Regions from separate parts of the Nostoc sp. DedQUE07 genome, predicted to be linked through region 1. Evidence: predicted binding sites of a transcription regulator. Region 1 holds the regulator's gene; the other holds the start of a gene.
What was found. Region 1 encodes NtcA, which controls nitrogen genes in cyanobacteria. Its sites were predicted from a motif close to TNTGTANNNNNNNNTACANA; they were not measured.
Positions count from the first base shown of each region.

Region 1 (3,426 bases):
AAAATTCACGGAAATTCATAATTAATTAAAAATTAAAAATGTTCGCATAGTATCTGCTAAATAAAAAATGCAGCTACAGCAATTATTTTGACTGCTGTTCAATATGTTTAAATCTTACTAATAACAGTGTGCAAATAATTTTTTAAGTACTAAAAATAATTTTTCCGTTAACTATTGCTACCAATTTTACTCTCAATGGCCCGGCTGTATAAGTATCCTCTGCTGCGATCGCTTTGATCTCCAAAAGTTGATTATACTGTCTTAATTGGCTGACAAAGCGCAGAAAAGTCCCCTCTACTTGCACATTTTCGACAATTCCGGCATTACGGGCACGAAATTGGGAAGCAGAAATCAGTATTTCTAGCCGCTGCTGTAACTGATAAGATGTCATGGTTTGGGAATCAGCAGTAGTCGTGGCTAACACCGTGCCTCCCGAAAAAACCAGTTGATTCTGGGCTGTATCCGCAAAAAATTCGATCTGCTTTTCTCCCCTGACGTAATTACCAGCAGAAAAAATTCGCACGACGTATTCTTTACCATCGCCAATTTGCTTGCTTAATTGATCGACCCGATCCTGGGTCACGCGCAACAGCTCTAAGTTTGCCGAATTTGCACCAGGTTCGCTTAATTCGAGGTTGGCGTTGCGATTGGCTTCTTGTAAAAGTTGTACCACTGCCTGACGAGCAGCGGCAGGTTGAGTAACACGAATTACAGCAGCAGACAGAACTTGACCGCGAACTAAAGCCAGCTTACCCAAACGCAGGTCGCGGTAGGACTGATAATATTTTTCCAGTCTGGCAACTTCCTGTTCTAGTTCCTCCTGTTGTGCTTCCAATTCTTTGAGGCGCGATTCCCGTTTGGCAATCACTTGCTCTCGTGCTGCAACTTCTACGTTACGCTTTTGAATCAGTTGATCCAGTTGAGCAATTTTTTGATCGCGCGCTTCTATGGCTTCTTGACGGTTAGCAAGTTCGCGATCGCGTTTTTCAATTGCTGTTTTGGCTTCGTCAATGGCTTTTTTCGCTTCTGCATACAGTCGTTGTCGTTCTGTCTTCAAGAGTTCAACTGCCGCCTGTAGCTGTTTTCTCTGATTGGAAACGCTTTGCAACTCAGCTATGGCTTTTTGGTACTGAGTTACAACTTGTCCTAGCTGGCCTTGAGTGCGTTGGAGTTGAGTTTGAGTTTGAGCTTGTTGACTAATAGTGCGATTCAACTGGGCTTGCGTTTCCCTCTGTTTGGCATTTGCCGCCTGCAAGGATTGATTAATTGCCTGCAAGTCTTGTTGTGCTTTTGCTTGAGCAATTCTTGCTTGGTTTAGCTCGCTCTCTACCTGACTTTTCTGCGTTTCTGCGGTTTTTAGCTGTTCCCGCTTCTGTCTGAGGTCTGTTTGAATATCTTCTAACTCAAAGACTCCTTTTCGCAAACCTTCGTCGGCAGCGAATAAAATCCCTAACGTTGATGCTGAAATCAAACCACCAGTAAAAATTGTTACTAGTACGGCGGTGTTTTTTGGACGAAGCTTAAAAAGTGAGAGGCGGGCTTTGCCAACTCGTGTGCCGATGCGATCGCCCACGGTGGCAATTACGCCTCCCAGAATCAAAATTGCTGCGATGAGGATGTATCCGGTGGTCATCTTTAGCTACCGAAATCCTTCCTGATACAGCCTACTACTTTTAAGCATTGTCTGGAAAGAAGTGGAAATTGGCAATAGCTGAAATTATTCAATTTTAGATTTACCTCTAGCTATTAGTGTCATTTTTCAAAATAGAACACGCGCCGATTCCCCTTTCTCCAATTGTTTTTATGTGAACTGTCTACTTAAGGTAACAGGTTTATGCACAGTAATCTTCTTTTTGTGGATAGAAATCATTTTTTTCTCACGCAAATCTCCCAGTAGCCTAGTAACGGTAACACGAGTTGAACCAATTGCCTCTGCGATCGCTTGATGAGATAATTTCAAATCAATTGTGATCCCATCTGCACAAGGAACGCCAAAATCCCGACAAAGAATTAACAAAAAACTCACCAACCTAGAACCCATATCTCGGTGAGCAAGAGTTTCAATCATCATCTCTGTTTGTAAAATGCGCGAAGACAGACCTCGCAGCATTAACATTGATAATTCTGGATTTTCCTTGAGTGCTTGTTCCACTTGTTCAATTGGTGCTGACAGTAATTCCGCAGGCGTAAATGCAACCGCATGGTAAAACCGATCCGACTTATTTCCTGTCAGCAATGACAATACACCAAAAACACTATTTTCCCGCAGCAACGCTACCGTTATTTCCTCTCCTGCCTCGTACACCCTGGAAAGTTTAACAGCACCTTTCAAAAGAAAATAAACTCGTTCGGCAGGATCGCCAGGAAAAAAGATCGTTTTATTGCGTTCAAACGTTTCCACAACTGGCGGAAACGCCCCGGTCGCCATCTGACGAAAAACATTTGCTAGGGCTTTATCTTGTGTCACGATCATCTCCCTTCCCCTACCCAATGCCGGAAAAACAAAAACTGATTACCTAAGAATACACCCGAAAAATGAATAAAGCACCGTCAACCTTTCTGTACTTTCCTATACTCCAACTAATCTCTTCATAACTCTTTGTTTATAATGATACATAATTGTTGATCCTTTCAGCTACTAATTGTTGATAAGTACTTCCAATAGCTATATTCAAAAGGTTTTTTGAAGAACAAATAAAGATATCTTGAGAATATCTTTATAAAAAATCAAGGTTTTTGTCACAGCAAACACCCTTAGCAATATTCATTTTTGTCAAGCCTGTATAAAACAAAGACAAAACGTGCCTCAGATTCTAGTATGCTCCTAATGATCGATCGCATTAACAATTTATATGCTAAATCTGACTGGAAAAAATGCCCTTGTTACAGGTATTGCCAATAACCGCTCGATCGCTTGGGGCATCGCCCAACAACTGCACAAAGCTGGAGCAAACCTGGGTATTACTTACCTGCCGGATGAACGCGGCAAGATGGAGAAAAAAGTCGCGGAGTTGGTAGAACCTCTTAACCCCAGCTTATTTCTTCCCTGTAATGTCCAAGATGAAGACCAAATTAAATCTACCTTTGAGACAATTCGCGAACAGTGGGGAAAGCTAGATATCCTCATCCATTGTCTGGCTTTTGCCAGCAAAGACGATTTAAGTGGAGATTTTAGCCAAACCTCTCGTTCTGGCTTCAACACCGCCTTAGAAATTAGTACTTACTCATTAGTGCAATTAAGTGGTGCAGCGAAACCTTTGATGACAGAGGGAGGTAGTATCGTCACCCTGACATATTTAGGTGGTGTTAGGGCAATCCCCAACTACAACGTTATGGGAATTGCTAAAGCGGGTTTAGAAATGAGTGTGCGTTACCTGGCTGCTGAACTAGGGCCGCAAAATATCCGCGTGAATGCCATCTCCGCAG
Region 1 is NZ_JAVRCC020000004.1:168,548-171,973, forward strand. Features, by position in the region: gene RMZ95_RS04985 (resolvase) at 1-19, opposite strand, end outside; gene RMZ95_RS04990 (DUF3084 domain-containing protein) at 143-1,633, opposite strand; gene ntcA (global nitrogen regulator NtcA) at 1,802-2,473, opposite strand; gene fabI (enoyl-ACP reductase FabI) at 2,853-3,426, shown strand, end outside.

Region 2 (3,426 bases), on a different contig from region 1:
CAAGGTGAATCCTACGGAACCGAGTTGATTGAGCAATTAGAAACTGAGTATCCCGTCTATCGGCTTTCAGATACCGTACTTTATAGTGCAATCAAATTTCTAGAAGACCAAAAGGCAATCACTGGATATTGGAAGAAACTCGAAGGACGGGGGCGCCCCAGGCGGATGTACCAAGTTTCTCCTGAATGGCAAGTTCAAGCTCAGGATTTAGCTTTTCAATGGCTTGACTACATCAACGGGAGGAAAAAGTAACGAATCATTGATAATGAATAAGTCTCCTCCAGTCAAACACTAACAATTAGTTATGGATACTGCTATTCTGCCATCTACCTTCCTGCTAACCTTGTTGTTATCGGTTGGGCTGTTTTTCTTTATTCGTGCCTCGACTAAAGACCGCACAGAAATAGCCCACCTAGTATCTGAGCAAGATGAAGCTGTTTTAATGTCTCAATTAAAAGAGTATTTTCGATCGCGGTCTTACCGAGTGGCAACGGTAGACCGAGAACAAAATCAGGTAATTTTTGAAGGTAATGTTCGTCCCAGCTGGTTCTTAGCCATATTTCTAACTTTCCTAGCAGCGACTGGCATTGTTTGTCTATCTCTGGTGACATCCCTGCTTTTTCCTAGCCTGAGTACCCTTGTTCTGGCGATGGTACTGCTGTCGCCTTTAAGTGGTCTATTTTATTGGAAAAAATCTGGAAGACTTGAGAAGGTATCGCTCAAAGTAGAAACAACTCAGAGCGAACAAACCTCCTCAAGTAAGATTGCTGTAGTTGCCCATCGAGATGAACTCAGCGAGTTGCAGAGGACTCTACAGCTCAAGCCTGGGAAATAATTGTTGATTGTTGCGACCATCTCTTAACTATGATATGCAGACTTCTGACCTAACCTACTATGCAGGCAATGGAAAGTAGTCAGGAGAAAATCAAGACTGCTGCTTTGTCAGTTTTCCCCACGACCAAAGTCGTGGGGAAAAAATTTAAATTCATTAACTTAAATTCATTGACAGAGCAAGCTTTAACCATCTACGGCATAAGAGCGCAACTTCACTCTTCTTTTTAGACGCGCTTGGCTCTATACCCACTCCCTTTTGCATCATCAAATTAGTATCAATCCATGCAATCTAGCATGGTTTGAAACAGCTTCACTTTCCAACTACCTGGACTAGATTTCCTGGCAAATCAGCTACAAACTAAAAAAAAATTAAATTTTGCATAAACTTAGCAATTTTGCCAGTTAATAATAGTCAGGAGCCACATTCAATGCCCAAGATGACCATCTATGGTTCAACGACTAGCTAAAGCAAGAGGTTCTTGACCTGGTGAAGGTTCCAACACCCTCAAACTAGGAAACAAGAAATGGTTTTCCTCTACGTATTGAGCACCAAACAGTCCCTTTTCTGCCCAGAAATAACGATCTGTAGTGTGTTCATTTCGCTTTACAAGTAGCAACGCTGGTGGCAAAATCCCTTCAGCTTGAATGAATCTTCTCGCTGCTGTTACTGGCTTTTCTTCGCCACTTTCGATGCTATATTGAGGCACGTGTTCCAAAATACGCCGTCCTTCCTGACGACGACGACTCTTCCTTTTGCGTCTCCTTGCCAATATACTGTCCTCCTCTTTCAAGCTATAGATTGTAGTGATAGCTACAAAATCCGTCGTCATTATATAGGTTCTAGTTCAGAATATCAATAGTTTTTAACCTTTTAATATAAGAAAGTTAATATCTTTGAAACATCAAGAAAATAAAATCACCTAAGAATATAATTCCTTAGTACAAACCATCTCTTTTGAAGATTTTAGTTAAGCTTGATGAAATGAGTGAGGTAAAAATTAAGTATCCTCTCTTACATCATGCCTCAAAATCTATAATCTTGAGCAAAAGCTAAAAAATGTTAATGTCTGCCAGTTCTGATTTTCTTGCTTTGTGTCGAGAGCAAATAGCGCTACTAACCCAAGGGCTAGGAGCAACTTTAAGTATTGTGTACTTAACACAAGAATTGGTAGATACTCCTTCTGGCGATGCCAAACTGATTCCTGTGGTGATTTACCCGGAAACAGCATTATTGCTGCCAGGAGAGGAAACTATTGAAGCGACGGCATACAAGCAACTTCAACTTGGAAAGGCGTTTATATTACCCAATCAACAGGGAAGGTTATTGACAGCAGGTTCAGAATCTCCAACTTCGTCACGGGAGTCTGAGATACCAGATACGTCTCAACCCGATCTCAAAGAGGAATACCTACTTAGTGGCAACCAAATTGTTTTACCTTTGATTTATGAGGGTGTGATGATGGGGTTATTAGTGACAGGTAGGAAAGATCGGGTATGGAATGAACACGAACAAAGTCAGATTCAACGGATAGCCCAAACATTAGCGATCGCTTGTATTTTAGATCAGCGGCGAGCATGGTTTGAGCAACAGTTGCGCGAGCAACAAATTCTCCAAGAAAAACAGCGAGATTTGCTGGATAATCTATTGCATCAGTTTCGTAACCCATTAACGGCGTTACGGACTTTTGGCAAACTCCTATTGAAACGACTACGACCAACAGATGCTAACCGGGATGTGGCAAATAGTATTGTCAGAGAAAGCGATCGCCTCCAAGAATTGCTGCAACAATTCGATCAAGTAATTGATTTGACAGAGGCAGATTTAGCACCACTACATCTCCCTGAAGAAGTATTTGTAGAAGCAACTATCCAAAAAGATGCTAAACCTCCGTTATTATTACCAGGAACGGGAGATAAAGCAGTTGACTGCTCCCTAGCAGATATATTAGAACCATTATTAATATCAGCCAAAGCGATCGCCCAAGAGCGAAAGCTAAAACTAATAACTGAAATTCAAGAAAATTCATCCCTAGTACGTGCCAATGTCAAAGCATTACGAGAGGTGTTAACTAATATTATTGATAATGCTTTGAAATACACTCCCACTGGTGGCAAAATTTTGATTCAGGCGGGGCAAGAAAAAGCTAATTTTCAGGGAATAGTTATTAGTGATAACGGGCCCGGCATTCCACCCCAAGATTTAGAACATCTTGGAGAACGGCATTATCGCGGAGTACAAGCGCAAACAGAAATCCCAGGTACAGGTTTGGGGTTAGCGATCGCTAAACAATTAATAGAGCAAATGCAGGGTGAAATTGAGGTTTTCAGCCCTGCAATCAACTCTAAATTCACTTCACCCAATGCGCCAGGAACTACATTTATTATTTGGTTGCCGGAAGTTGAGAATTAGTTTTTAGCCTTGGACAATAATGTTTTCACTGAACCGCAGTTGTAGCGATCGCGTCGAGATGTGCGATCGTTTGCGGTGAAAGTTGCAGGTCTGCCGCTTTGGTGTTTTCGTGCAGATGACTAATGGATGACGTTCCGGGAATTAACAGGATGTTCGGCGATCTCTGAAGCAGCCATGCCAAG
Region 2 is NZ_JAVRCC020000014.1:45,847-49,272, reverse strand. Features, by position in the region: gene RMZ95_RS13605 (PadR family transcriptional regulator) at 1-252, shown strand, start outside; gene RMZ95_RS13600 (cofactor assembly of complex C subunit B) at 305-835, shown strand; gene RMZ95_RS13595 (DUF3155 domain-containing protein) at 1,287-1,604, opposite strand; gene RMZ95_RS13590 (ATP-binding protein) at 1,892-3,244, shown strand; gene RMZ95_RS13585 (aldo/keto reductase family oxidoreductase) at 3,270-3,426, opposite strand, start outside.
Region 2: a site for NtcA is predicted at 1,633-1,652, ahead of RMZ95_RS13595 (DUF3155 domain-containing protein). Genes of this name have one in related genera too.